3 regions of the Bacillus sp. THAF10 genome follow, and region 3 is predicted to be linked to each of the others. Evidence: riboswitches for the same ligand, from Rfam matches in the RefSeq annotation. Region 3 holds a riboswitch; each other region holds the start of a gene.
The links. Region 3 has a riboswitch for thiamine pyrophosphate ahead of tenA (thiaminase II). Riboswitches for the same ligand answer to the same signal wherever they lie in the genome.
Positions count from the first base shown of each region.

Region 1: linked by a shared signal. The riboswitch ahead of thiT (energy-coupled thiamine transporter ThiT) and the one ahead of tenA (thiaminase II) in region 3 are both predicted to bind thiamine pyrophosphate.
Region 2: linked by a shared signal. The riboswitch ahead of thiC (phosphomethylpyrimidine synthase ThiC) and the one ahead of tenA (thiaminase II) in region 3 are both predicted to bind thiamine pyrophosphate.

Region 1 is NZ_CP045403.1:3,173,390-3,183,728, reverse strand. Features, by position in the region: gene FIU87_RS16525 (carboxypeptidase regulatory-like domain-containing protein) at 1-5,033, shown strand, start outside; tRNA gene FIU87_RS16520 (tRNA-Ala) at 5,131-5,203, opposite strand; gene FIU87_RS16515 (MgtC/SapB family protein) at 5,256-5,957, opposite strand; gene FIU87_RS16510 (DMT family transporter) at 6,076-6,981, shown strand; gene FIU87_RS16505 (hypothetical protein) at 7,058-7,243, opposite strand; gene thiT (energy-coupled thiamine transporter ThiT) at 7,347-7,925, opposite strand; TPP riboswitch at 7,997-8,097, opposite strand; rRNA gene FIU87_RS16495 (16S ribosomal RNA) at 8,493-10,045, shown strand.
Region 2 is NZ_CP045403.1:501,535-511,873, forward strand. Features, by position in the region: gene FIU87_RS02745 (S41 family peptidase) at 21-1,004, shown strand; gene FIU87_RS02750 (class I SAM-dependent rRNA methyltransferase) at 1,081-2,277, opposite strand; gene FIU87_RS02755 (hypothetical protein) at 2,426-2,668, opposite strand; gene FIU87_RS02760 (HNH endonuclease family protein) at 2,704-3,336, opposite strand; gene FIU87_RS02765 (serine protease) at 3,704-3,874, opposite strand; gene thiC (phosphomethylpyrimidine synthase ThiC) at 3,895-5,679, opposite strand; TPP riboswitch at 5,818-5,932, opposite strand; gene FIU87_RS02775 (NUDIX hydrolase) at 6,170-6,568, shown strand; gene FIU87_RS02780 (CPBP family intramembrane glutamic endopeptidase) at 6,600-7,238, shown strand; gene FIU87_RS02785 (nucleotidyltransferase family protein) at 7,301-7,855, opposite strand; gene FIU87_RS02790 (ribonuclease FAU-1 family protein) at 7,969-8,514, shown strand; partial or broken gene FIU87_RS02795 (class I SAM-dependent methyltransferase) at 8,583-9,213, shown strand; gene FIU87_RS02800 (GNAT family N-acetyltransferase) at 9,298-10,119, shown strand; gene FIU87_RS21330 (hypothetical protein) at 10,194-10,339, shown strand, end outside.
Region 3 is NZ_CP045403.1:1,102,211-1,112,549, reverse strand. Features, by position in the region: gene FIU87_RS05925 (ABC transporter ATP-binding protein) at 1-834, opposite strand, end outside; gene FIU87_RS05920 (ECF transporter S component) at 856-1,437, opposite strand; gene tenA (thiaminase II) at 1,434-2,117, opposite strand; TPP riboswitch at 2,228-2,335, opposite strand; gene FIU87_RS05910 (MFS transporter) at 2,606-3,892, opposite strand; gene FIU87_RS05905 (transglycosylase domain-containing protein) at 4,217-6,289, opposite strand; gene FIU87_RS05900 (universal stress protein) at 6,561-7,073, shown strand; gene FIU87_RS21220 (hypothetical protein) at 7,176-7,736, shown strand; gene FIU87_RS05885 (hypothetical protein) at 7,789-8,118, opposite strand; gene FIU87_RS20960 (hypothetical protein) at 8,131-8,289, opposite strand; gene FIU87_RS05880 (DMT family transporter) at 8,445-8,792, shown strand; gene FIU87_RS05875 (DMT family transporter) at 8,793-9,107, shown strand; gene FIU87_RS05870 (dicarboxylate/amino acid:cation symporter) at 9,145-10,339, opposite strand, start outside.

The sequences.
Region 1 (10,339 bases), 2.0 Mb from region 3:
AAGGGGAAGGTTTAAGTTCATGGACTGACCCAGAAACAGGCTACTTTAGCATTGCCGCCTTGGATGGGGATTATGATTTAGAAATAAATTCTTTCGCCTATCAAACTGCAGCAAAATCAGTAACAGTCAATGAAGATCTTGGACAGTTCACAGTAAAAATGGCACTTCAAGAAAGCATCGGTTCCATTGAAGGGAAGTTCTTCGACGAGAATACACTTGAAGGAATTCAAGGTGTTCATATTGAGGTGAAAGACCATCCACGTGAAGCTACAACAAATGTGAGTGGAAACTTTACCATGGAGCATTTTGTCCCTGGAACATACTCTTTAGTGGTGAAAAAAGAAGGCTATGTACAACAGGAGATGGAGGTAGAAGTAAAAGCAGATGAAGCAACAGTGCTGAATCGTAAAATGAAACCATCACCAAAAATCGGGGTGATTGTGGATGGACAGCTCTCATCGGTTGTAAATTTAAAAGATTATTTAACTCCTAGAGGTTATATAGTAGAAGATCTCTATTACACAGATCTAGATAGAATTAGTGATTATGATCTGATTTTTGCTAATTCCGACTACAATAATAGCCTAAACCCTGAAAAACAGGTATTTCTTGATTTCGTTAAAGAACTGGACAAAACAGAAACGTCCGTTATCTGGACTGGTAATGGAGGTCCTAGGGGAAGTATTCGATTCCTTGTCGATTATGTAGGAGATCCAGCTATAGAACGAGCTGGAAGTCTGTCTTCCTCACAGAATGTACTAACAGTTGATATTATTGAGGATCATCCATTGTTTGAAGGAGTTAAACGGGATGAAAATGGTCAATTCTCGTTTGCTGGTCGTTATTATTATGGATTTGATGGCTACACAGGGAAAACTATTGCAACCGTTTCTCACCCAGGTCAGGGAGAGTTAGGAAGCTTTGCTGCCTATGGCGGACGAACACTGAACAGTGTGGAAGTTCTATTGTCTAACATGACAATAGGTTACGGTTTTACAGAATCCACTTACTTTGATGAAAGCAGGGAACGTATTCTAAATAATGCGCTTGTTTGGGCATTAGATAACACCGAACCTCTTGTTGGGGAGATTCATGGTCAGATTAATAACAACTTTGACCGAGGGGTATCCTCCGTCATTACAGTAGAGGAAACTGGTTATACCTTCAAAACAGAGCCAGATGGTTCATTCTTCTTGGCGCTTGACACAGGCACCTACACATTGAATGTAGAGGCATTCGGACATGAAGATAAGAGCTTTGAAGTTAATGTGGTACGTGGTGAAAGTAAGGAAGAAACATATGTTATTACTTCAGAAAATGCAGGCCTCATTAAAGGGCATGTGAAGGCGGAAGATACAAATGCTGGAATTAAAGGTGCGCTAATACGATTAGAAGGAACACCTTTACAAACTACCACAGATGAAAATGGCTACTATGAGCTACAAGCTCCTGCTGGTGTGACGTATCAAGCACGTGTAACAGCGAATGGATATACGCCACAGGTGGTTCCAGCTCAGGTGGAGAAGGATGAAGAAGTTACTCTTAACTTCACCTTGGGTATCTCTCAAAAAATTGCTGTAGTAGGAACGTCTACTAATAATGGCAGGCTTGTACCATTCCTTGAGCAACAAGGATATGAAGCGATTGCTTGGCTAAATGGTGATGTAGATCAATTAATGGAAGAGTTAGAGGAATATGTGCTAGTTATATTAAATGATAGAAATTCTTCGGCAATGCCAGAAGCGAAGTTTAAAGATTTCCTAGACTTGGCTGATAGTTATGGGGTAAGTACTATCTTCACCAGCCAATTTGCTGGAGGAACAATTCGTGATTTGAGTAGTTTCTATGGAGATCCAGCATCTGTGACTCAAGGATTCTCTCCAGGACATATCAATTACACGGTTGTAGAGGATCACCCAATTTTTGCAGGATATGAAGTTGGAGATGTCATTCGAATTGCTGACAATGGCGAATCGAACCAGCAATGGTCTTACTTCACTGAATACAGTGGTACAAAGCTTGCTGACCTTACGCATGACGAAAAAGGGACGCTAGGTGACGGTGTTGCTTACAAATTCAGTACTGCTAATTCTGTTCATGTACTCCTAGGAAGCTTGCATGCAGGCTCTTATGGACACCCTAACTCAAGGTGGACAGAAGACGCCAAACGAATTTTTGTCAATGCAGTAGATTGGGCAATGTCTGCTAGTCTTGGTGAAATAGTGGGTACTGTTCAGGATCAAGAAGGAGAGCCGATTGCAGGAGCAACTGTATCTATTGAAAGTGAAGGGTTAACCACACAGACAAACGCTGAAGGACAGTACCGTATAGGTATTGGAACTGGCAGCTATGAAGTAAAGGCTCGCGCTCACGGCTATTCTACTCAAACCGTAACAGTAGATGTGGAAGAACTTGGCCAAGCTGTAGAATTAAACTTTGAAATGGAAAAAACCGATCGTATGAGCCTCTCCGGTAATATTACGGATCTTGATGGAAAAGGCATTAATGGTGCCATGGTTACTCTGAAAGAGAAAGAGGGATTATACGAAGAGTCAGTGGAAACAGATGATACAGGCTCTTATGTATTTGAAGAGCTGATTGCAGGCGAATATGAAATCGAAGTGAAAGTAAATGGCTATCAGACCATCACCCAGGCAGTTAGTATTGAAGATGGTGCAAGCGTGGAATTAGACTTTAAATTAAGTGATTTCAACGTAGCTGTACTAGGAGATGTGAAAACATCGCTAACTGACTTCTTGAATGAAAATGGTTTTGCAGCACAAAGTCGTAATTGGGATATTGTAGACGATGTTTACAATTATTCTGTCATCATTGTCAATGAAAAAGATGCAACGGAAGAACAAATAAATAAATTGATTGAAGAAAGTGATAAAAATGAAACAAGCTTAGTCTTTACAGACACTTGGGGAGTGGATGGATCCATCCAACTATTAGAAAAAGTGTTTGGCAGTCCTACAGTAGCAGAACATGGATATAATGAAGGAGCTATCCATGTAGAGGCACTTCAAGAGCATGGCATCTTCTCCGGATTAGATGGTGAAACGATTAAAATTCATAGTGAGAAGAGCCCTTACGCCACTTTTGAAAATTATGAGGGTGTTACACTAGCTTCACTTAAAGTGGACGGAGAAGATAAGGGTGCAACCATTGCCTATGACTTTAGAAGTGAAAACCATATGCATCTATTATTGTCCACTTATGCAGTTAACAACATGATCAGCCCAACTCAAGGCTGGACACAGCAAGGTAAACAACTATATCTTCAAGCGATTGAATGGGCTAGAGATGGAGTACAGGAATTACCAGAAGCTCCAATTGCAGATGAGGAAGAGATTATCTCAACCGATGGTAATGTGAAAATTACTGGTAAAGCGGAATATAGAAGTACGGTCACTCTTTTAAATGGTGAAGAGGTTCTTGCTACAGCATCACCAGAAAAAGATGGAACATTCAGTATCGAGGTGAGCGGTCTAGAGGATAACGAATATGAGCTAAATTTAGTTGCTCATAATTTTGCTGGAGAAGTTATTTCTGATACGAAGGTGATGGTGATAGTTGATAGGGAAGCGCCACAGCTAAATGTGACCTCACCGGTAAACAACATGGTAACAGGCAAAGAAGTTGTAGATGTAAATGGCTCTGCTACTGATGCCAACTTAGACGAGGTATTAGTAAATGGAGAGAAAGTAGAAGTAAATGATGCTGGAGAGTTCTCCACTAGAATTATTCTTGAAGAAGGTACACATACAATCACAGTGGAAGCTACGGATTTAGCTGGAAAAGTCACGAAGGTTGAGCGACAGGTGACAGTGGACTTAAGTACACCAGAAATGACGGATTTATCTCCGTCTGCTGATCTTTATGTGAAAACTGGAGATAAAGTGGACATTTCCTTTAGAAGTGAATCAGAAGGTGGAACGGCAACTTATTCCATCAAGCTTCCAGCGCAGTTCACTACGCAGACTACGGGCAATATGATGGAAGAAGTAGAGCCTGGAGTTTATAAAGGGACTTGGACGGTTCCTGCTAATGTGGATCTTCAAGGTGCTGTAATTGAAGTGGAATTCATGGATGTTGCAGGCAACAGAGTTGTTCAAGAAACAGCTGGTAAATTGTTTATTTCGAAAGAATCTATTAGTCGAATTTCAGGGGCAACTAGATCACTAACGGCAATCGAAATCAGTAAAAATGGTTGGACTTCAGCGGACACTGTCGTATTGGCTCGATTAGACAATTATGCTGATGCTCTAGCTGGTGCACCGTTAGCATATAAACTAGGAGCGCCGATTCTATTAACGAAAACCGCTAAGCTATCTGATGGAGTGTTAGATGAAATTCAGCGTTTAGGTGCTACTAAAGTTGTGGTGCTTGGAGGAACAAAGGCAATTAATGATGGAGTGGTAGATGCTCTTAAAGAGGAAGGATTAAAAGTGTCCAGAATCTCTGGGTCAGATCGTTATGAAACTGCATCACTCATCGCAAATCATGTTGCGCCAAAAGGAACAACTAAAGCGGTTGTTGCCAATGGCCGTAACTTCCCTGATGCCCTTTCCGTTGCTTCCTATGCAGCGATGCAAGGTCTACCAATACTGTTAACAAAACCGGATGAATTACCTTCCAGTACAAATAAAGCCCTAAAAGCTTTAGGGGTCACAAACAGTATGGTGATAGGTGGAACAGCGGTGGTTAATGAAAAAGTAATGGATAAGATTCCAGGATCCATCCGAGTAAGTGGGAAAGATAGATATGAGACGAACATTGCAGTAGCAAAAGCATTCAATATGGTTAGTCAAAACATGTATGTAGCAACAGGCAGAAACTTTGCCGATGCACTAACCGGATCAGTTTTAGCAGCTAAGAACAACAGCGGTATTTTATTAGTAGGGAATAACGTATCTACCGCACTGTCTCAATACCTGAAGGAAAATAACGTAAATAGACTTACCATGTTTGGTGGTGAGAAGGCTGTAAGTGAAGAGGTTGCAGCAGAATTAGAAAAAATCATCAAATAAAAGAAGGTAGAAAATGCCCTGGGGTTCCCCTAGGGCATTTTCACTATTTAATAGAAAGAAAAAAACACCACTGCACTTTATGCAGTGGTGTTAAATATGGAGCATAGGGGGCTCGAACCCCTGACCTCTACGCTGCCAGCGTAGCGCTCTCCCAGCTGAGCTAATGCCCCGTTGCGACTGAATTTATTTTATCAAAAAATTCCAAGTTTGCAAATACTTTTTTTAATCCAAGTTTTCCACTTCTGCTTGGATAACGCCTGTTAAGGACTTAATATCACTGTAAACATCCGTTGTATACACCGCTTTTTTCGTTGTAACGATACAATTAAGAACGATATCATCCTTTTCTTCTTTAATCTTCACTCTTTTTATGGAGAGGTTTTTCTCTCTGATCTCTTTCATTATATTAGTAAGATTTACGCTCTTCTCTATAAAAATCTTCACTTTAATTTCTTTTTCTTTTAGTTTTTTTGGACCTACTAGATCAAAAAGGGAAGGAATCACTTTGACACCAAGAATAATAAAAATAACGCCAAAAGCTCCTTCAATAAAAAATCCTGCGCCAATTGTGATTCCAAGTGCTGCAGATGCTAACACTAATGCTGCGGTTGTTAGACCTGAAATAGCCTCATTGCTTCTTCTTAATATTACCCCTGCACCTAGAAAACCAATGCCGCTTATTACATATGAAGGAATACGTCCTGGATCCATCGGACGAGAATACTCTTTGGAGTAAAGAAAAGCAGACTCATAGGAAACAATCGTAAGTAAGCAGGCCATGACAGACACAATAACACACGTCTTTAATCCAAGCGGTTTTCCCTTTAATTCTCGCTCTAACCCAATTATCACTCCAGCGATGGTAGCAAAAGTTAATTTAATAATGAAATCATTTGTCTCAAGATGTTCTAAAAAAAACTCCATGTGCCCCCTCCTGACATTATTACAGCAGAAAATGAAAATAAATTGTTAGAGAAGTATAACAATATTCTGTACAATTAGAAAGTATCTATTATATTTAAGTTTGGATTGGTGATTAAGAATGAATAAATGGTTGAATCCATATATGGCACTCGCAGTCGGGGTTATTACTGTTTCTGCATCGGCTATTTTTGTAAAACTAGCCGATGCTCCTGCAGGCGTAATTGCATTCTATCGGCTTTTTTTCTCCGTAATTTTTCTTTTACCCATATTTTTATGGAAGTATGTTGGTGAATTAAAAAACATCACCAAAAGAGATTGGTTTTTTTCTGCAATAGCTGGTACATTTTTAGCTTTTCACTTTATTTTATGGTTTGAATCCTTGAACTATACCAGTGTTGCAAGCTCTACAGTATTGGTCACCCTCCAGCCACTCTTTGCTTTTTTGGGTACCTACATCTTTTTTCGTGAAAGGCTGAGTGCACGTGCTATCATATCTGGTATTCTTGCAGTTACTGGAAGCTTTATTATAAGTTGGGGTGATTTTAAAATTAGCGGGATGGCATTGTTTGGTGATTTTCTTGCATTAATTGCCTGTGCCCTTGTAACCGCCTATCTTCTATTTGGCCAGGATGTCAGAAAGAGAGTTTCCATCATTACCTATACGTTTATTGTGTATAGTTTTAGTTGTCTGACATTGTTTATCTATGTTCTTATTTCAGGAGATTCGTTCACAAATTATGCTGCATCAGATTGGTTTTGGTTTATCATGCTAGCAATTTTCCCGACACTCTTAGGGCATTCTTTATTTAATTGGGCAATTAAGTATATCAGTACGAATGTAATTTCTATGGCTATATTATTTGAACCAATTGGGGCAGCAGTTCTAGCTTATTTCGTTTTAGAGGAGATTGTTACATACAGTCAATTTGCCGGTGGACTACTAGTGATACTTAGTGTTGGCTACTTTCTACGTAGCAATCGTAAAAGAAGAGTTGAGCCTACTTTACCTGTAGGGGGAGAATAGGAGATAGGAGCAAATTTTTATATGGAAGTACCTACTAAAGCAATAAAGCCGACTTCCTGAAGTCGGCTTTATTGCACTAGCTACTAAGTTCATTTGCCATTAATGCAAAAAATAGAGCAAGAGAAAACCCAAACACCATACCTTCTCCATATACCTTACCAGTTTGATTGCAAATTCTAATTGTTTCAAAATATGAAAACAAGAACAACCCTATTGAGGTGCATAATGCTACTATAAATGCTGTGATTTTTACTAGATCCATTTCATATCCCCCTGAACATATCTGTTACTAGATTATATGAGAGAATTTATAAAACATGCGATTATCTTAAAAGAACAAAAAAGCTAGCCACGAGGGCTAGCTTTCAAGAGAAAGATTTATTCATTGTGAAAATTCGTGGAACAGCTCTTATTAATAGGATAGTAACAATTGTAGAGAGGATGAAGCTTGGTAACATATAGCTTCCGTTATATAGTAGAGAAAAGAGCCATACAGGCTGTCCTTCTGGCGCAAAATGTCCGAAAAAGATTATTCCAGCTGTAAAGTGGGCCAAAAAACGGACTAAGCACCCGATAAAGGAAGCTAATGTTACATACACAATTAATCTTTTAAACTGTTCTGCCTTGGCAGCGTTTGTTACTTGTTTTGCAAAAATACCAGCCAGCCCCAGACCAACAAACGCGACTATGTAATCTAATAACAACTGCACAATATTCACACCAATAATTTTCCCTATTATTATTTGAAGGAGTCCAAGTAGTAAACCAGAAAGTAAACCGCCTTTCAGTCCCCACCTAAATGCAATAATAAAAATTGGCACCATGGAAATGGTGATCGATCCACCATTTGCTAAACTAAAAGCTCCTGCCAATAAATCTAGTAAATAAGCAAGAGCACCAAAAATGGCAACCTCAGCTAAAAACAAAGTGTTTGTTCGTTTCATCTTTTTTCCTCCTCTATTCATCTAAACGCAAAAAAAGCAATAAAGGAAGGCCCCTTTATTGCTTATAATAAGAAATAAAACTGCCACATCCCTACGATAGTACTAACTAACAGGTTCAAAGGGTCAGAACTATGGTTCACTCTCAGCCAAACTGGCTCCCCTCGTGGATAGACTATATGCTTTTCATTACTTTTATCATACATAAAGGATGTATCAACAACAAGCACAAATTACTATTTAAATAGAGAAATGGAAGAATGAATCATGATAATCGAAAAAAATGAAAAAAAGTATTGCAATATAGTTGTAGGGGTGGTATATTTAATTTCGTCGCTGCGAGGCGCAAGTGCTTTAACTACTGAAACGACTAGGTTTTTCAATTATTTTTCGCTTGACTTACTTATAGAAAATTGATATTATAAGGAAGTCGCTTTAAAGCGAACTTTGTAAGAAAATGTTCTTTGAAAACTAAACAAAACAACAGCGTCCACGTTGACCTTACGAGGTTAACATGAACGAATTTAAGTAACAAGCTAGCAACAAATTTTGAGCAACAGCTCAAACTCTTTATTGGAGAGTTTGATCCTGGCTCAGGACGAACGCTGGCGGCGTGCCTAATACATGCAAGTCGAGCGAACTTCTTAAAAGCTTGCTTTTATAGAAGTTAGCGGCGGACGGGTGAGTAACACGTGGGCAACCTGCCTGTAAGACTGGGATAACTTCGGGAAACCGGAGCTAATACCGGATAATACAAGAAACCTCCTGGTTTCTTGTTGAAAGATGGTTTCGGCTATCACTTACAGATGGGCCCGCGGCGCATTAGCTAGTTGGTGAGGTAACGGCTCACCAAGGCGACGATGCGTAGCCGACCTGAGAGGGTGATCGGCCACACTGGGACTGAGACACGGCCCAGACTCCTACGGGAGGCAGCAGTAGGGAATCTTCCACAATGGACGAAAGTCTGATGGAGCAACGCCGCGTGAGCGATGAAGGCCTTCGGGTCGTAAAGCTCTGTTGTTAGGGAAGAACAAGTGCGAGAGTAACTGCTCGCACCTTGACGGTACCTAACCAGAAAGCCACGGCTAACTACGTGCCAGCAGCCGCGGTAATACGTAGGTGGCAAGCGTTGTCCGGAATTATTGGGCGTAAAGCGCGCGCAGGCGGTTTCTTAAGTCTGATGTGAAAGCCCACGGCTCAACCGTGGAGGGTCATTGGAAACTGGGGAACTTGAGTGCAGAAGAGGAGAGTGGAATTCCACGTGTAGCGGTGAAATGCGTAGAGATGTGGAGGAACACCAGTGGCGAAGGCGACTCTCTGGTCTGTAACTGACGCTGAGGCGCGAAAGCGTGGGGAGCAAACAGGATTAGATACCCTGGTAGTCCACGCCGTAAACGATGAGTGCTAAGTGTTAGAGGGTTTCCGCCCTTTAGTGCTGCAGCTAACGCATTAAGCACTCCGCCTGGGGAGTACGGTCGCAAGACTGAAACTCAAAGGAATTGACGGGGGCCCGCACAAGCGGTGGAGCATGTGGTTTAATTCGAAGCAACGCGAAGAACCTTACCAGGTCTTGACATCCTCTGACCACTCTAGAGATAGAGCCTTCCCCTTCGGGGGACAGAGTGACAGGTGGTGCATGGTTGTCGTCAGCTCGTGTCGTGAGATGTTGGGTTAAGTCCCGCAACGAGCGCAACCCTTGATCTTAGTTGCCAGCATTCAGTTGGGCACTCTAAGGTGACTGCCGGTGACAAACCGGAGGAAGGTGGGGATGACGTCAAATCATCATGCCCCTTATGACCTGGGCTACACACGTGCTACAATGGACGGTACAAAGGGCAGCAAAACCGCGAGGTCGAGCCAATCCCATAAAACCGTTCTCAGTTCGGATTGCAGGCTGCAACTCGCCTGCATGAAGCCGGAATCGCTAGTAATCGCGGATCAGCATGCCGCGGTGAATACGTTCCCGGGCCTTGTACACACCGCCCGTCACACCACGAGAGTTTGTAACACCCGAAGTCGGTGGGGTAACCTTTTGGAGCCAGCCGCCTAAGGTGGGACAGATGATTGGGGTGAAGTCGTAACAAGGTAGCCGTATCGGAAGGTGCGGCTGGATCACCTCCTTTCTAAGGATAAAGACGCTTGTTGTTTTGTTTAGTTTTGAGAGAGCATTCTCTCATGCTTCTAGCATCATCTATGATGTTAATGAGGCACCCATAAGGCAAATTAGAAGCGAGAAGGTCGAGGAAGCAAAGGAATGAACACCGGAATGTGCTCTAGCACATGAGGATGTGAATGACTGCAGCTGACGAAGAGATTCGACGCTTATCATTTGTCGATTGTTCCTTGAAAACTAGATAATGTAACTAATATCAAGATATTCACAAAATATCGTTCATCTTAGTAATTTTCTAATAGAT
Region 2 (10,339 bases), 600 kb from region 3:
GGGGATGCGTTTTTTTGCAGGTGGAGAAGAGAAACGAGGTTACAAAAAGCGAAATAGTTAGCCTAATGGCTAAAGCATTAAAGGATAATTATGTGTTTCCAGATGTTGCAGATGATATGGCAAAACATATTGAAATGAAGCTAAATCAAAAGGAATACGAAAGCCTGGATAATCAAAAAGACTTTTGTGAGAAGCTTACAGGAGACCTTCGAGAGGTTAGTCGGGATAAACATATAATAGTACGCTACAACGAGCAAGCGAAATCGGTGGATCAAACGCGAAGTAAAGTGGAGCAGCAAGAAGAGTACCAACTGAAAGCCCAACTAGACAATTACGGTTTTAGGAAGGTGGAGCGTTTGCCAGGAAACATCGGCTACATCGACCTTCGTGGGTTTCATCAACCAGAATATGCGGCAGAAACAGCTGCGAATGCCATGAATTTTGTGGCTCACACAGATGCGCTTATTGTTGATTTGCGTAAAAACGGCGGTGGCTATCCAGAGATGGTTGTTTTCTTAACAAGCTATCTTTTTGAATCAGAGACCTTTCATCTGAACAGCTTTTATTTAAGGACGAATGAATCTACAAGGCAATTTTGGACGCTACCTTATGTTCCAGGGAAAAAGTATGGGGAGAAGAAGCCGGTCTATGTTCTTACAAGTGATCGCACTTTTTCAGCGGCAGAGGAATTCACCTACAATCTAAAAAACTTAAACAGAGCAACGATTATAGGGGATGTGACCGCAGGGGGAGCAAATCCTGGTGAGACCCACCAGCTTACCAAACACATCAGTATCTTTATTCCAAATGGACGTGCCATCAATCCTATCACCCAAACCAACTGGGAAGGAACCGGTATAGAACCTGATATGAAAACCAACAACCCTTATGACGCCGCCTACAAATTGGCGCTTGAGCATGTTATGAAGGTGCGAGGAGAAGAATCTCCTGGCTCAGCATTTGTGGTCAAGGAAGCGGAAAAAGCATGGACGAACTTGAAATAAATCAAATCAGGGGGACGGTTCTCCTGGTTCCTTCGCCGGTTGGCGATGGACCGCGAGAACCGTCCCCCTGTCTGCCTTAACCGATCAGTTGAATAAAAAGGACTTTTAGATAGTTGCCATCTTTAAAGGTGTTGATGGTGGCGAAGTCGCTTGGGAGGGTGAACTCTTCCACGATTTTGTATTTGGTGTTGCTTGTTTTGAACGCTTGGTCGATAAATCCTTTAAACTTGTCCATTCCAAACGTTGCAGCGTTGGTGGAGGCAACAATGACGCCATTCTTTTCAGTTATGGCAATGGCGTCTGTGACCAAATCTGTGTAGTCCTTTTCCGCGCGGAATGTAACCTTTTTGGAGCGAGCAAAGCTTGGTGGATCCATGATGACGACATCGTATTTTACATTTTTCTTTTTAGCATATTTAAAGTAATGGAACACTTCTTCCACCAGGATGGATTGTGTTTTTTCATCGATGTCATTTACGTTGAACTGCTCGATCGTTTTTGGCAGGCTTCTTTTTGCCAGGTCGACGCTGGTTGTTTTAACGGCTCCACCTAGCGCTGCATAAACCGAAAAAGCCCCGGTGTAGGAGAAGGTGTTAAGCACTGTTTTCCCTTTAGCGTACTTATCTCGGATCGTTTTTCGCACCTCGCGTTGGTCTAAAAATACCCCCACCATCGCGCCATCATTCAAGTGTACAGCAAAATTAACCCCGTTTTCTTTTATGATCAGAGGGGATGATGCCCGCTTGCCGCGAATAAAATCGTCATCCTCTACATACTGACCAGCTGTATCGAATCGCTTTTTTTCATAGATTCCTTTGTAGCTGATGATGCCTTCTAGTGCAGTTAGAATGTCCTCTTGAAACGAGTAAATCCCTTTACTGTACCAATTAATGACTAAAAAACCATCGAAATATTCTATGGTAAACCCACCGATTCCATCTCCTTCGCCATTAAAAAGACGAAATGCGTTGGTATCTTTTGATTTCATTAGAGATGCCCGCTTCGATACTGCTTTTTCGAGCGCTTTTTTAAAAAAAGTAACATCTAATTCCTCGTTTGGATCGTTACTAACAATCCAACCGTAGCCTTTGTTTTGATTTCCATAATACCCTTTGCCGAGAAATTGATGACGCTCATCCACCAAGTTTACGAGTGTGCCTTCTTCCTTCAACACATCCCCATTGATTAAGGACTGCTTGCTAATCAGCGGATAGCCACTCTTATATTTTTTTACAAAATTACTCTTTACCTTTACTGTAAGACACTGTCGCATATGTAACTTTCATCCGTTCTATTCAATATTTAAGTGTGGTTGTAATTATACGCATTGTTCGTAGAAAGTGCAAAGAGACAAGGGGACGGTTCTCCTGGTCCAATCGGAAACCGAATGAACCGCGAGAGCCGTCCCCCTTTATTGAAAATCAATTCCGTTCTAATACGTTAACAAGCATCCGGTGGACAACCTCGTGATCACGAGAATCGTGCAATTGGTAGTCTTCGCCTGGTAGGGTGTACCATTCTTCAGCGCCGACATAAGTAATGGATAGGGAGAGCATTCCCTCCTCATCACAAGTGGTCCGCAGTTCTAACTCTCCGCTAATTACACCAACCTCCGCTGTCATCACGCCATGGGTCGCAGTGAAGATAGACGATTTCTTTTCCATTTGCATGCCTCCTTCCATTTGACATCTCTATGAAACTAGTAAGAACAGCCGTTAAGCATTGTTTGTAAAGAGGTTTTTTCCGATGACTGAAGGTGTAATCCCCAGCGGTACTTCGTGTTAATCCACCATTTCGCATATGCGCAGCGAGCACCGGTTCGTGGAGGTTGCCAAGTAGAAGGATCTTGATCTCCTTTGGAACGATTCACACTAGCAGTAACCGCAATCAACTGTGGTCCGTTCAAATCATTGGCGAAGCTGCGGCGCTTATCAGTGGTCCAGCTACTTGCCCCAGAACGCCAAGCCTCAGCCAAAGGAACAACGTGGTCAATATCAATCTCAGATGGTGAGTACACAATGACGCCATCATAGTAACTGTACCACTTTCCAGAAGTTACAGGACAGTTCCCGCTGTAATAGTCGGCATCCCGTTGAAGCACAATTTGGCGGGTGTCGCAGCCACTTCCTTGGCTGCTCCAATGTGGAAAATGATCCCGCGAATAGCCTGACATAGAGCCTTCCGATTTCACAGTAAGTGAGTTTAATTGAGACTGAGCTTCTGATTTGGACGGTGTTCCCGGAGGAAGGGCCGAGGCCGTTTGTAGATCAAATTGAAAAACAGAAAGCGACAGGACAAATGCTACAACTACTAAAAATGATTTCTTCAGCATAGAAATGCCTCCTACTATTAAATTTTTATATTAAAATCTCCTCACAAAAAATGAGATTCCAATAACAAACAAAACCTTTCGAGGAACACCATGAATCAATAAATGAAAAATATGTATCTACTAGAATATTAGTACAATTATCAAGCACCGTCGGTTAATTTTTTGTAAATATCAAAAAACAGAACTAACCTCCCCCATCCATTGCACCAAAAAAGGGTACCGTCAGACGGATTACAACCCTATTAGCCCTAAGAATGCCTTTCCATATCAGATAAAAAATAAGTAATGGAAGATAAAAAAACCTTGCCTCTTCTAAAAAGATAGAATGAGGGCAAGGTTTCTTTTATCATTTATTAGCTTTTCGCTGTTAATAGTATAAAACATTTACTTTGTTACACTTGATGCATCTTTCATAATATTGATGTCCTTTAAAATGATGATCACAATTTTGTTGAATCTCTTTTAAGCGTTTTTCCAATAAAGCAAGGTGAGTTTTTAATTGATTGATCTCTTCTTCAAGTATTTGGACCTTCAACATAAACCTCCTAACAGCAAGAGTTATTGATATAATTCACCACCAGATTTCTTAAACTCCTCCGCTTTTTCCTTCATTCCTTTTTCTATTGCTTCATTTGTATCAAGCTTGTTTTCTTTTGCGTAATTACGAATATCTTGAGAGATTCTCATGCTACAAAATTTCGGTCCACACATGGAACAGAAATGTGCGGTTTTTGCACCTTCTGCAGGTAACGTTTCATCATGATATTCTAACGCGCGTTCAGGATCCAATGATAAATTAAACTGATCTCTCCAACGGAATTCGAAACGAGCTTTTGATAAGGCATCATCTCTTTTATATGCGCCTGGATGCCCTTTCGCTAAATCAGCAGCATGGGCAGCAATTTTATAAGTTATAACACCTTCGCGCACATCATCTCGGTTTGGTAAACCTAAATGTTCTTTTGGTGTAACATAACATAGCATAGCCGTACCATACCAACCGATCATGGCTGCACCAATCGCAGATGTAATATGATCATAGCCAGGAGCTATGTCAGTGGTAAGTGGCCCAAGAGTATAGAATGGCGCTTCCTTACAAACCTCAAGTTGTCTGTCCATGTTTTCTTTAATAAGGTGCATAGGTACGTGACCTGGACCTTCTACCATTACCTGCACATCATGCTCCCAAGCAATTTTTGTTAGTTCTCCAAGCGTTTCTAATTCCGCAAATTGTGCTTCATCATTAGCATCAGCAATGGAACCAGGACGTAGACCATCTCCTAAAGAGAATGCAACATCATAAGTTTTCATAATCTCACAGATTTCTTCAAAATGAGTATATAAAAAGCTTTCTTTGTGGTGGTAAAGACACCATTGTGCCATAATAGATCCACCCCGCGATACAATACCTGTTAACCGTTTGGCCGTTAGCGGAACATATCGCAAAAGAACACCAGCATGAATGGTGAAATAATCCACGCCTTGCTCGGCTTGCTCAATCAACGTATCACGGTAAACCTCCCATGTAAGGTCTTCGGCAACCCCATTTACTTTTTCAAGTGCTTGGTAGATAGGAACGGTTCCTACAGGAACAGCTGAATTGCGTATAATCCATTCCCTTGTTGTATGAATGTTTTTCCCTGTGGATAGGTCCATAATATTATCAGCACCCCAACGTGTGGCCCATGTCATTTTTTCGACCTCTTCTTCGATAGAGGATGAAACAGCAGAATTCCCAATATTTGCGTTGATTTTCACATGGAAATTACGTCCTATGATCATAGGCTCTGATTCTGGATGATTGATATTAGATGGGATAATTGCTCGACCTCTTGCAACTTCTTCACGCACAAATTCAGGTTTCATATTTTCCCTTAATGCGATAAATTCCATCTCAGGAGTGATGATGCCCTTCCTTGCATAATGAAGCTGTGTGACATTTCCACCTTTTTTTGCACGTAGTGGTTTACGCTTTAAACCTGGGAACACATTATGATTAGCACGAGGGTCATTTTCATCCTTATATCCATTGTCTTCCGCCTTGACTTCTCTTCCTTCATATTCCTCCACATCTCCTCGTTCATGAATCCATGTGCTTCGAAGAGGAGGAAGACCTTTTGTAATATCAACGGAATAATTGGTATCTGTATAAGGTCCGCTTGTATCATAAACACGAATTGGTGGATTTTCTTCTTCACCAAAGACGCCCGTTGTAGGACTTAGTTCAATTTCCCGCATCGGTACCTTGATATCGGGTCTTGAGCCTTCAACATAAACTTTTTTACTACCTGAAAAACTAGACATGATGGAAATGTTTTTTTCGTTTAATGAAGTGGTTGACATAAAGTAAATCTCTCCCTTTTCTTAAATTAAAGGACGAGATCTAGGTCAATAAAAGAGGAATGAAGAATTGAATAAAATAAAAAAGCCGAATCCAAAAAGGATGGACCGGCTTTGTACGTAGAAGTTTATTCAATACATGATTATTTTTTCTAACTTCCCCACGCTAGTATGATCTAGATCAGGTCCAAAGGGTCAAGAAACTTTAACGTGTTTCTCTCTCAGCCCAACCTATTGGACTCCCCTAGTTATTTCTATTCAATTTGGTTTTAGTATACTTGAGTTTTAAGTGAAATAAAAGCAATATTAAAATATTCTGATTAAAAGGCGGCTTACACTACACCGAAAAAGGACAAGGAAACATTGCTCATGGTTGCTGAACTCTGTATAAATTGCGAGAACAATTCCCTTCATTCTGTAATTGGAATATGAAAGACTATATGCTAAAATTTACCTATTAGTAGAATAAGAGGAATTTTTTGGAGGCAATCACATGGAAAATTGGCAAGGTTCAGCTGGCGTTTGCGTTAATACAAAAGGACAAGTCCTTATGGTGTTACAAGGATTACCAGAAGAGAAAAAAGCCTGGACAATTCCGTCTGGAGGAAAAGAGGACAACGAAACATTTGAAGAATGCTGTATAAGAGAAATAAGAGAAGAAACAGGCTACGACACAAGAATTATCCAACCTCTGTTCTCCAAAAAAAGTGTAATTTATGGCATTAACGTGGAGGTACAATATTTCGAAGTGGAAATCACAGGCGGAGAAGCGAAAATCCAAGACCCTGACAACCTCATTCACAAAATAGCTTGGAAATCAGCCAACGAAATTAGCAAACTAGAACTCTCCTTTCCGGAAGATAGAGAGTTTTTGATACAAACAATTCGCTAGAACGTAAATGATAGAGTGAGGGAGTAAAAAGATGGATTCAAATGTTGTACAAGAGCAAAATCAACCGACTGTATTAATCAAGATAGGGAAATTCTTTTTATTTATTACCATTTTTGTTGTTGGATTTTTACTTAGCGCTATTAAACTACCAGAACACTTTATCCTCATCTCAGACACGCTTCCAGAAGGAAACCTAAATTTTAAGGTGCAAAACAGGCTGTCAGTGATTATATTTTTCGTCTTGTTGTTACTGTTATTTGGAAAAAAATATATCGGAATGTTCAGCATCGCTCCTTTAAAAAAGAAAGGTACATATCTTTGGATCATCGGGTTGCTCGTGGTCGCCTTATTCCTTCAGTTTCAACCCTTCTCTTTTAGACTTTTACCATTTACATTTGGGGAATATCTACAACTCTTTTTTATATTGGTCATCATTGCCCCTATAGAAGAAGAGCTTTTCTATAGAGGGCTATTAATACTCATCCCTTCAACCAAAATAAAATACATCATGCTTATCATCTCATCGGTCCTATTCGGTCTAATACACGCCGCTTTTTGGGGATCATTTATAATAGGCCTAGTTCTAGGCATTCTGGCCATTCGCTACCGAAACATCTTAGTCACGATCGTAGCACACTCCCTTTGGAATACATTTGCTATGTTTTTCTAGAATACAGGGGGGCGGTTTTCTTGGTTCATTCGAAATCTGAAAGAACCAAGAGAATCTCCCAACTAATACACCCTAACCTTATGCCATGTACCCTTCCAATTCTTTTTCACGATTCGTTCTTCATAGATGGCAGCGAGCTCTTTTGTTTCGGTGAACATCGGGGTTGGTTTTATCACCAAATTCAGTACGTCTTCTAGTCCCCAAGGCGCAATTAGGACCAAGTTGTTTTCCTTATCCAATGTTAATCCCAAAGCTGTCGCGGTCTCTGGGAATTTCGAGATGGCATCGACCGAAGAAATGTATGGAGAAAGGTTGTTCACCGTGTGCATTCTTGCTTGATTTTTTACCGACCATGGTACGTGAGGCATCAAGCTTGTTAATTTTTCCTCTAGTAATTTTTCAACATTTTCATCCACATAGGAAGGGTCATAATAGATCACATCCACATCTGGAATAGCGGTTCTTTCCGTAAACCCGTGCAACACATCCCAAATTTTTGACCGTACAAAACCAGCACAAACCCACCAGTCATGAAGTCCTAATGTACGTGCAGCCCTTATGATCTCCATCATCTCGTCATCGCTTTGAATCATCTGTAGCACATCGTATTTATCCATAAATGTAACCCCTCTTTCAAACAACGAACATATATTCCTATTCTATCACACTAATTTTCACCCTAGTTATTTGAAAAATGGTACAATTAGGATATTTCCAAAGGGGGATAGCGATGCTAAAAAGAAAATACGGCGACCGTGCAGAATGGAAGCGAGTCATCAAACGCCAATACACCCAAACATTCCTAGATATAGAAAAATTCAAAGGGTATGTTACCTTACTCCACGTGCAAAAAGTCTCAGAGCCTCTCGAGGTTTCCTATGAGAAAAAGCAGGTCTGCATTGTGGATGACGGTTATATATGGCTTCAGCATTTTCCCATCCACGAGCAACACTCTCTAACGACCATGTTCAACGCCAAAGGAGAAGTCGTTCAGTGGTACATCGATATCGCGGAAAAGAACGGAATCGAAAATAATATTCCGTTCTTAGATGACCTATTTCTTGACATCGTTGTCCTTCCTAGTGGTGAAATCATTCAGAAAGATGCAGAAGAGCTCGAGGTAGCTTTGAAAAAAGGTTGGATTAGTCAAGATCAATTCAACATGGCTTGGGCAGAGGCGAACAAGATTAATAAGTTACTTCTTCAAAATGAGTTTCAATTGTTGGAGTTAGCGAAGCTACATAAGGAAATGCTGCTTGAAAAGAAAGATTTGTAATAAGTCACAGTTAAAAGGTGTGAGAGCTTTATCTAACTCAAAAAAGTAGCTTTGAACGAGGTGTCAACATGAATAACCAATGGAATAAAAAAATCTACAAATTATGGTCCCCGGTATATGATTTATTTTTCAACAAAGGTCCATTCCTTCAAGCAAGAAAAAAGATTTTTCAAGACATGACTTTCACCAAAAACCAAAAAATACTATTCGTAGGAGTTGGAACTGGAGCTGATTTAGTTAGAACTAATAGAACACAAAAATTCAGAGATTACAGCTATAGATTACTCTGATGATATGCTTAATAAAGCAAGAAATAAATTCAAAAATACCTCAATAAAATTTATAAAAATGGACGCACAATCGATGGATTTTCAGGATAACCAATTCGATTTGGTAATTGGAAGTCTTGTTCTTTCTGTTGTTCCAAACCCTGATAAATGCCTGGAAGAAATGATTAGAGTGGTAAAACTAAGCGGAGATATTCTGATTTTTGATAAATTTGTGCCTAAAGACAAAGAACTTTCTAAACTTAAAAAAGCAATTAGGCCACTCGTTCGATTATTAGGAACCGACATTGGCATCAACTTTGAAAGACTATACAACAAAAACAAAAAAATGATAATCATTAAAGAAGATAAATCTCTGATGTTTAATGGAATGTATAGAAAAATTATGCTTAAAAAAAATGAAGAAGCATGAAAAATGATACTTGTTGTTCAGAGCTAATAGATGTGCTAGTACGGTCTATGTGCTTGTATAAAGAATAATCAAGAGGTGCAAATAATGCTAACTAAAGAACAATTACTTCAAATTAAACAGCTTCAGGACGTCTGCGAAAAGGAGGGCGGATTTGAGCTGAAGTTAAATTTCGATATGCTTGAAAATCGTGACGAACATAACAAGGAAGACTTCTTTCATTATGAGGATGGCCAGCTTGTTGGTTTTGTGGGCAGCTACGGGTTTGGCAATAAAGTAGAATTGACGGGAATGGTGCACCCAGATTACCGACGGAGAGGGATATTTTCTAAATTATTTAAGATCGCAGTGGACGAGGCAAAAGCGCGAAACGCAACGACTATTTTGTTAAATGCGCCAACCAATTCCACAACGGCAAAAGAGTTTTTGAAGAACATTCCCTGCACCTTTTTGATGGCAGAACATCAAATGAAATGGCACCAAACCGAGTTGCATGTTGATTCTAATATCACGGTAAGACCTTCCACTTCAACTGAAGACATGGAAGCACAAATACAGCTTGAAGTTTCTTGCTTTGGATTTACTGAACAAGAAGCGCGGGAATTCAATCTACGGATGAGGAAGCATAACAGTGAAGATATGTACATCATAGAAGCAGAAGGAAAAATAGCAGGGAAAATTCGTGTATCCGAAGATAACGGCGAAGCTTGGATTTACGGATTCGCTGTCTTCCCTGAACTCCAAGGAAAAGGCATCGGCAGAAAAGCCCTATCCAAAGTCGTAAAAGTAGAGAACAAAAAAGGCCTCCCAGTCTTCCTAGAAGTCGAAGCCAAAAACGCCCATGCCCTCAAACTCTACGAAACTTGCGGCTTCAAAGTCTACCATTCGCAGGATTACTATAAAATGTGAGAGACAGAGGGACGGTTCTCGTGGTTCATTTTGCGATGCAACAGAACCTTCTCCTGGATCAACGGAGGAATCCCATGAAAAAGTGGTTAGTAATTATTATTATTGGACTCATCATAGTCACTCTTGGTGTCCTAGCTTTCAACAGTAAATTCTATTATCCGGAGCTGCCTGTTGAGTCCGTTAGTAAAAAAGAAGTCTTGCAATCTATTGAAAACGCTAC
Region 3 (10,339 bases):
TGAAACAGTAACCTCTGGCACCGTTATTTTTCGTTCCCTGCCTCTAAAACCAGAAAAGTCTGTTGCATGGAGTACCACTTCAGGTGATGAATCGTTATTTAATGGTGTTCCTCGTTCAGACAAATAATCTCGCCATGCACCCGGATACCAAACACCGTACTTTTTTAAAAGTGGACGTTCTTGCTGGAAAACGTCTGCGGGAGTGGCATCTGCCATTATTTGGCCTTCCTCATTCAGGACAATCACTCTATCAGAGAAACCCTCAAGCTGTTCAATTTTATGCTCGACAATGATAACGGTTTTGTCTCTGCACACCTTTTTGAGGATATCCCAAACCTCCATTGTTCCTACAGGATCGAGTAAAGCTGTCGGTTCATCTAAAAATAAGACATCTGGCTCCATTGCTAAAACAGAAGCAATCGCAAGACGCTGCTTCATTCCACCGGAGAGCTCCTGAATTTTTGTCCGTAGATTCAGTCCTTGTAGACCGACCATTTCTAAAAGATCCATCATTCTCGCTCTCATATTCTCTCTAGGAACTGCTAAATTTTCCAATACAAAGGCCAGCTCTTCATCGACATAGGGCATACAAAACTGAGTATCAGGATCCTGAAAAACATATCCCCATGAGTCAGGTACTTCATGCTTTTCTGCAAGCAACGGCACATCCAGCACATTTGGGATAAGGCCACATAATATCTGTAATAACGTAGATTTCCCACACCCGGAAGGTCCTATAATTAACACCTTTTCTCTTTGCTGAATAGACAAGTGAAAGTGTCGAAAAAGCTGTTTGCCACCGGGGTATTTTGCATTCATGTTGACAAGCTCCATCGTTTCTCGCCACCTATTTTTCTAGTTTTTTAATGATTCATAGTCTTCTTTGGAAGAAGGCCGTAGGAGGCTGGTAATTCCGGTTGCCTCTAGCGCTTTGACAAGAATGACAGCCAAGACACCTGCTAAAAGAATGCCCGAAATAATTCGGAAAGAGATTAATAGCATGAGATTCCACCAAACATAATCAAATAGATATCCCCTGAATAAATCCAATAGCAATGACCCAATTGCCGCAGCCGCTCCTGCTAGTGAAGCCACTAGCATGTTATAGCGCTTATATCGAAAAGCAGCGAAAACCATTTCCGCGAACAAGCCCTGGATTACTCCGTAAATTAACACCATCAACCCGTATTCTGATCCAACCAAAAACTCTCCAGATGCAGCCGCAACTTCTGCGAGAAATGCTACCCCTGCTTTTCTGATAAGCAAGTAGGCAACCGTCGCGGCAATAAACCACATTCCATAACTTAGCTCCTGTAGCTGTAGGCCAAATGGGCTCAGCATGTTATATACCGGGGACCATATTTTATACACAATGCCAAAAACAAAGGCGATAACAACCGTAACTAATATATCTGTAAGCTTCAATCCTTTTGTCATAGTACAATCTCCTTCTCAGCTACAGGCCATTGTTCTAAGGTGTAGGCCATTTCCCAAAAGGAGTATTCGTACTGACTGCTGAGGAGGAAGTACTCCAGCATTCTCGCCCTTTCCTCTTCGGTTGCTTTTTCTGCTAGTTCATCCAATCTATTTATCTGTTCTTCTACTAATTCACGGAACCACTCCCCACCATAGGCCGCAATCCATTCCTGATAGATTGGTTCTGCCGGTGTTGCTTCTTGAAGTCTTTCGCCAATCTCGTAATATAGCCAATAGCATGGCAAGAGGGCTGCAATTACTTCCCCTAAGCCTCCCGTTAGCACTGCTCGATACATGTGGGAAGTGTAAGCATGAGCAGTTGGCGCAGCTTTAAAATTTGCCTTGTCTGCTTCCGTTACACCAAGACGTTTCGAAAAATTTTCATGCAAGCTCAGCTCTGCTTCATATGTACCTTGCGCATGAGCGGCGAGTCTTGAAGTAGTATGTAAATCAAACGCCTTTGCACCTGCATATGCCTGCACTTTTGCAAAATGACTTAAATAGTATGCATCCTGCAGCACATAATACTTAAACGCTTCTAGCGATAATGTCCCGTCTGCTATTCCTGTGACAAACGGATGGTGAAAGCTTGCCTCCCAAATGTGATCTGCCTTTTCTCTTACAAACTGTGAAAATTTCATCTTACATTCCTCCTCTTATTTGTTTAAACAAACAAAAAACCACCTTTCCCGCATGCGCAAGAAAGGTGGTTGTATACACGTATAATACTATGTAACTCTCATAATAGCTGTCGTGTTCCGCTCCACTTCCCTACGCTGGTGTTAACCAGATCAGGTTCTAAGAGTCTTGAAGTCACACTTCAATCTCAGCCTTATGAAAGGCACCCCTAGTGGTAAAATCGTATAAAGTTGTTGGAAAGGTCATTTCTTGATTCTTATCATATCAGCTTTTTCTTTTTTGTCAAAGCTCTTTTCTAGAAGATTGTTGCTAAAAACCTAACAAAAAGTCGGCTTTAAGACTTTTTCCATTCATTATTCGAAGATAAGTTGTCACATATTTAAAACTTTCTCAGCGAAAAGAGCACGACAGCAACGTTGATTACGGGTTGCTTAACTATACGCCGCAGTAGAAACAAAGTTTACGGTAACAGCCTTTGTCAGAGGTGAATTTACACCGAAGCAGATTTCTCTAGGTTACCTGGTGCTTCCTCTACCTCGCCCTTTGATGCGTGCTTTGGCAGGGTGAACATATAGAAAATCCCTACAAATACTAAGCAGCCTCCGACAAGTACATGCAGTCCTTCGACTGTGAGCATTTTTTGGAAAGTTAAGGCGATAACACCAAGGGTGATAGATTGTGATAGCATCATCAGAGGTGTAATCCAGCCCTGAACACGCCCCATCATTTTTGGGTCCACTATTCTAGGAAGCCAGCCACCAATCCCGATATTTACAAAAGGTAAACCAAGGCCGATAAACCCAGTAAATGCGAGGTAATAGGGAATGGACGGACTGTATCCACTTGCTACCACAAATGCCCCTGATATTGCTAAACCTATTATCACCATTTGATAAAGCTTTAACTTTTTTGCCATCATGGATGCCACAACACTTCCCATCATCACGCTGATTCCAAAAACAACACCCATGATCATCATGATTTGCTCATAATCTGTCGGAGCAAGCTTGTATTTTAAAATATAGGCTGGCATCACGGATAACCCTCCGTTAACAATTCCAAATACGAAAAAGCCAATAATCAAATAAACTAATAAAGGATTTTTTAAAATATACAGCATACCTGCCTTAAAATCATTGGCAACAAATTTCACATTTAATTGGTTCCAGCTGTGACTTCCGTTTGGTAGAACAACTTCCTCTTTAAGCTTACAGGCTTTAATAAAGAATGCGCTCATCATGTACGTGAGAAAGCAAACGAAGATCGCTCCTTGCAGGCCAACTGTCCAATAGATGAATATTCCTAGTGCATTTCCAAATAACATAAACAAGCTGCTCGTCATTTGGTTTAGTCCAGCCGCTACGGTGTATTCATCCTTTGAAAGAATACCTTGGATGATAGCTGCTTGTGCAGGATGAAAGAATTTAGATACTGCACTTCTCAGGAAAAGGAGGGCGAAAACAAGCGGCATCCAATCAATGTAGATAGCTCCCATAAGGGCAAGGGAGAGCACCGCGCAAATATAGTCACTGTAGATAGCAATTTTCTGCCTATTCATTCTGTCTGCAAGCACTCCGACTAGGAAAAAGACTGCCAGAGTAGGTAAGGAATACATTAATTCTGTGAGAGCGGCGTAAAAGGGCTGCTCTGAATAGCGATCTAACAGATACAACATCAGGGCAGCAATCCCAATGATACTTCCCATCATGGATGTAAAAGATGACCAGAATAAAAGACTATAATTCTTGTTTTTAAAAATTTGCAGCATATTTTTCATCTTGAATGTTCCTCCGCCCAAAAGTATTTTCTGATTCTATCATACTTTTACCAGAAAATTCAGGTAACCGACTTTTGGTTCTTTTTTTCTCGGTCTGGAGGTGGAGTGGGGCCACACTCTAAGTGACTTCATTAGATGCTTGACGCTTTTTTGATGTAGAGACTACTGTTAGACATCACTTTGGTTAAACGTTTTCTTGTTTTAGATGATTAGAACCTCCCTATTCCTCGCTTCACATAAAATCTCCCTTCCTTCCTATAATTAGAGCCTCTTCCCTTGCTAGCACTAAAAAATCCCCCTCCACATCAGTGGAGAGGGATGGCCTCAATCGTCATCGTCATCATCTTCGTCATCGTCGTCATCATCACGGTCTTTCTTTTTCTCACGCTTTTTCTTTTCCTTTTTCTTTTTATCCTCGCGTTTCTTTTCTTCCTTCTTCTTTGCTTCTCTTTCTCTAGCCTGAGCTTCTTGTTGCTTCTTTTTTTCTTTATCCTTTTCCTGCGCTTTCTTTTTTGCAAGACTTTCCGGAAGTTTGAAGGTTTCTACTGGCTCTCCTTCTAGTGCTTCACTCACCACTTGTTGAAACACTTTCGCAGAAGGACTTCCTGCTCCTGAAATAATCGGGAGGACATTTTCCTCGGATTCTTTATCAAATCCAATCCAGAAGGCCCCGACAATTTGAGGAGTAAAGCCGACAAACCATTGATTTGAGGTTGCTCCGTCGTTATTATCCGTTGTTTGAGTGGAGCCTGTTTTTCCTGCCACTTCACGGCCGTCAATCTTAGCGTTCTTTCCGCTACCTTCTTCGACGACACCTTTGAGCATGAACGTCATTTTTTCAACAGCTTCTTTAGAAAATACTCTTTCTTTTTCTTCTTCAAAGGCTGCCACTTCTTCACCAGTAACTTTTTCTATTTTTACAATGGCATGTGACTCTATGATCTCTCCATTGTTTGCATAAACAGAGTACGCTTCTGCCATTTGTTTCGGAGAGGCGCCATAAAATCCGCCAAGTGCAAGATTTCCAAGTGTACGATGTTCTTTTTCATCTACAGGAAGGTACAGCTTTTTCGCTGCGTCCATTCCCTTTTGAATACCTATTTCGTTAAGTAGAGATACGGCAGGGACATTGTAGGAGTTGATTACAGCATCATACATGCTAACTTTCCCTCGAAAATCCTTCGTATGATTTTGTGGAGAATATCCTCCTTCAAACTCGGTTGGTGAATCATTGAGCATATCAAAAATGTCATACCCCTCTTCTAAAGCTGGGGTATAAACTAACAGAGGTTTGGCTGTAGAGCCTGGTGGCTTTTTAAGACGGGAGGACCGGTTAAAGTCTCTAAATTTATAATCCCTGCCACCAATCATGCCTAGGATTCCCCCTGTTTTAGGATCAAGCAGGACGCCACTGCTTTGTGCCACTTCTCCTGAGGAACCTGCTGGAAAATTATCAGGATTGGCATATACTTTTTCCAGCGCTTCCTGAACTTTTGGCTCGAGGGTGGTGTAAACCCGGTATCCTCCAGCCAAAAGTTCACTTTCACTAATTCCATACATTCTTTCCGCTTCTTCAATTATATAATCTGTAAAACTTGGATATTTAGCTCTGTATGGATCGACATTTCTTGTTTCTAATTTTAACTCATCCTGTTTCGCTTCTTCTACCTGCTCTGCTGTGATAAAGCCTTGTTTGTGCATAAGGGAGAGTACTAAGTTTCTACGCTGAATGGCACGTTCCTCGTTGTTTAACGGGGATAAGGCAGATGGAGCCTTGATAATGCCTGCTAAGGTTGCTGCTTCAGATAGTGATAAATCCTGTGGATCTTTTGCAAAATAAACAGCTGCCGCTCGTTTAATTCCCCATGCCCCTTCGCCAAAATAGATCTGATTTAAATACAAACTAATGATTTGGTCCTTAGAGTATGTTTTTTCTACTTTTTTTGCTAAAAAGAATTCATCAGCTTTTCGTTTTAACGTTTTATCATGAGACAAAAATACATTTTTTGACAATTGTTGTGTGATGGTACTTCCACCCTGCACATATCCACCTGACTTCACATTTGTAGTTAGTGCTCTAACGGTGCCAACAAAGTCAAAACCATCATGCTCATAAAAGCGTTGGTCTTCCACAGCCACGACAGCTTGCTTCATCACATCCGGGATCTCCTCTGATGACACTCCTTCAATTTGATTGGAAGTTACTCTGCTCGCAATCTCTCCATGTCGATCATAGATGACGGAGGATTGAGGGAGCGGGTCCGTTAATGCACTGACATCTCTTGAATTTATATATAATTGCATGCCGATTAATATGATCAAGGCAAATAATCCTGCAATAAGAAGTAATGCTCGTATACTTACTTTTCGTTTGCGTCTTCCAACTCTTTCCGCCATAAGAACCCCCTGTTTCTGCAACAAAATCTTCATAGTCATTCGTAGGTAAAGCTCATTTTATTAGGGTGATTAACTCTATGTCAATATAAGATGATATTAACATTCCTCAAGCCCAATCACTAATATATACCCATAAAAGTAACAAGTAAATCTTTTAAAATACGGTATTATTGCTTTGTTACCAAAGTTTAAAAGTTCCTCTAAAGGGTACTTAATTTACAAAGAAAACAATTTATTTCAATTACTTTACTTAAAAAAGGAGTGGAAGATTATGTTAAATTTTTCAAACATCTTAGTTGCTTACGATGGTTCGACAAGCAGTATGAAGGCAGTAAAGATGGGGATTGAAATGAAAAAGCAGTCTAATGCAGCGCTCACCATTTTGCATGTGCTAGAAGAGACTACTGGTTATATCCCAGTTCAGAGCACTAGACCGGATACGGTGCCAACTGGTGGAATGGGAAGTGTGGACGGGTTGAACATTTACACCCATAACGCTAGGGATGACGCTTATAGAGAACAAAAAGTTGCTGTCCAGAACGCTACAACAGAAGAATCAATAAATGAAGTGCATTCCTTACTCGCACAAGAGCGAGTGAATGCAGCGGTTGAGGTTCTCCATGGAGATCCTGCAAAAACCATCTGCAATTTTGCAGAGGAGCAAGCAACAGATTTAGTGATCATTGGTAGCAGAGGCTTGGGTGGTTTAAAAAAATTAATCCTTGGCAGTGTAAGTGATAAAGTGACCAATACTGCTAACTGTCCAGTGTTGGTTGCAAAATAAAAGTCAGGCGTTGTGCCTGGCTTTTTTCGTTGCCCTTTTCCTTTCACCAACATCTAGGCATATGCATACCGTATAAAGAATGAAAGTGAAGGGAGCAAAGCTATGTATCCTTATCGTCAACTTAACTTTCCACCTATGGGACCACCCCCTGGGCAACCACCTGGGCAATCCCCTGGTTTCCCAGGTAGTCCAGGTGGTCCAGGATTCCCTGGTAGTCCTGGTGGACCTGGGTTCCCTGGTAGCCCTGGTGGACCTGGATTTCCTGGTAGCCCCGGAGGACCTGGGTTCCCTGGTAGTCCAGGTGGACCTGGGTTCCCTGGTAGTCCTGGTGGACCTGGGTTCCCTGGTAGTCCCGGAAGTCCTGGAAGCCCAGGCGCACCCGGAAGCGGACCACCACCAGGACCACCACCTTCTACACCTCCACCTGAAACAACGGCACTTGGAGCACCTGGAGGAGGACCGAGTGTCTTAGCTGTAGATCCAGGAGCTTTTTTTGGATGCCTTTATCGGTATACATGGGTTCGTTTAAACAACGGAGAAGGCTTTTGGTTCTATCCAACCTTTATTGGTAGAAGATCTGTTGCAGGCTATCGTTGGTTCTTCTTTACCTGGATGTATTATGGAATTGACACAAACAGAATCCGATCTTTTCAATGTGTCTAGTAAAACGCAACAACAAAAGCACACCGTCGTCCATGCGTCGGTGTGCTTTTAGTCATCCTTGTACTTTTGTTGCTTCAATATTTACTTCCTCATCATTTTCTTTCAATTTATTTACCATGTTATGAAATGCGCTCCATTTTGAGAGTTTATCAATGGCTTCTTTCTCAGATTGGACGCCTGTTACACGGAAGGAATGTTCGTTAACAGAAACTTCATATGCTGGCTGTAACGCTTTTTGGTTTTTTTTATTTTGCTCCCGCTCCATATGGCGACCGATTCTATTTACACTTTTTGCATCCTTTTTTAGGCCTGTGCTTTCATTTGCATACTCTGCCTTTTCCATAAAATGTTGATTTTTCTTTTTTAATGTATTGTCACCCATGTAAATTCCTCCTTACCTCTGCCCTTTTTCTTGTAGTCCTTGATGTGTGTGAATGAGAGCACTATGGCGCGAAGCAGATAAGCGGATGGTTTGTCCAATTTCACGATGCTTTGTTTGAGATTTAAATAAGGCCATCCGCTTTTCTATCTTAGCCTTTGATCTTTTTTTCACATCAATTCCTCCCTCATCTCTTATTATTTATATACCCGATTTCCATTCAATAAAACGTCAGGTGAAGTCTAATGCTTTGACGGAGAAAATATGGACATGGTAATATTTTATATTACTGTGATTAGGATAACGCCTGTAAATAAGGAGGGCTTAACATGCAATGGATATACATCTTTATTGCCGGGGTTTTAGAAATAGTTTGGGTACTGGGGCTAAGGTTTTCAAATGGATTTACTGTCCTAGTGCCAAGTATCATAACAGTTGTTACACTTGCCATAAGCTTTTACTTGTTTTCTAAATCGTTAAAATATATACCAATTGGAACAGCTTATGCTATTTTTACAGGCTTTGGTGCGGCAGGCACAGCTTTAGTTGGAATATTATTTTTTCACGAATCAACCAGCTTCTCCAAGCTGTTTTTTATTGGACTCATGCTAGCTGGAATTATCGGATTAAAAATCACTACTCCTGATGAAAAAAACGTAGAAGAGGAGGGGAATTAAATGGCATGGTTGTTTCTTATGCTTGCAGGATGTTGTGAAATAGGAGCTGTCCTTTCCTTGAAATTAACAGATGGTTTTAAGCGACTGAAACCGACTATTTCCTTCGCTGTTATTGGAATGCTTAGCTTTTACTTTCTCTCACTAGCCTTAAAAGAAATACCTATGGGCACGGCTTATGCAGTATGGACTGGCATTGGCTCAGCTGGAAGTGTATTGCTTGGAATGATTTTCTTTCAAGAATCAAGGGATCGAGTAAGGCTTATCCTACTTTCTTGTATCATTATAGGTGTAGTTGGATTAAAAATTACCCAATAAAAAAACCATTCGGAATCAAAATCCGAATGGTTTTTCTTTAAATTTTTTGCTTTTCTGGCATAATCACTTCTCCGTCTTCAGATCTTGCAACGATATACGCACAAGCGGCATCACCTGTAATATTCACAGCAGTTCTTGTCATATCTAGAAGTCTGTCAATACCAAGAATTAAAGCGATTCCCTCAACAGGTAAACCGACTTGTTTTAATACCATCGCAAGTAAGATAAAGCCTACACCAGGGACACCCGCAGTTCCTATACTAGCAACTACTGCAAGTCCAACAACGGTAAGAAGCTGGGTTAAGGATAAGTCAATACCATAAACTTGGGCAATAAACACGGTTGCTACCCCCTGCATGATAGCTGTTCCGTCCATATTGATCGTAGCGCCAAGTGGCTGAACAAAACTACTGATTCGTTTTGGTACGCCAAGATTTTCTTGTGCTACATCCATTGACATTGGCAAAGTTGCGTTACTACTTGAGGTACTAAAAGCGACACTCATAGCAGGAATGAATCGTTTAAAGAAGGTAATTGGGTTTGTTTTACCTAATAATAAAATTGCAGTACCATACGTAACGATGAAATGAATAACTAAGGCTAATAATACGACACCAAAATAAGCACTCATCGCTTTAATAGCATCGATACCTAATCCGCCTACTGCAGATGCAATCAATCCGAATGCCCCATATGGTGCAGTCTTTATGACGATATGAACGAGGAGCATAACAATTTCATTTGCTTGTTCTAATAATGTTTTCACTCTTCCTGCTTTTTCGCCTAAAGCATTAATCGCAAACCCGAGCAGGATAGAGAACGTAATAATTTGCAGCATTTCTCCCTCTGCCATTGCTTTTATCGGGTTAGTAGGGACAATATTCAATAGTGTTTCCATAACAGGAGGAGCATCTTCTGGCTTTTGGTCATCAGCTAGCTCATCAACCATCATGCTTTCAAAATCACCAGCAAATCCTGGTTGAATTACAGAAGCTAGCGATAGCCCAATAGTAATGGCAATACATGTCGTAATTAAGAAGAATAAAATTGTTTTAAGACCAATTGTTCCTAGTTTTTTTGTATCACCAAGACCAACCACACCAAGAGTGATAGAAATTAATACGATTGGAACCACTAGCATGGTTATTAGATTTAAGAATATCTTTCCAAGAGGCTGGAATAAGTATTTGTCTAATGGGTCGAATAAAGATGGAGCATAAAGATTTAAGGCA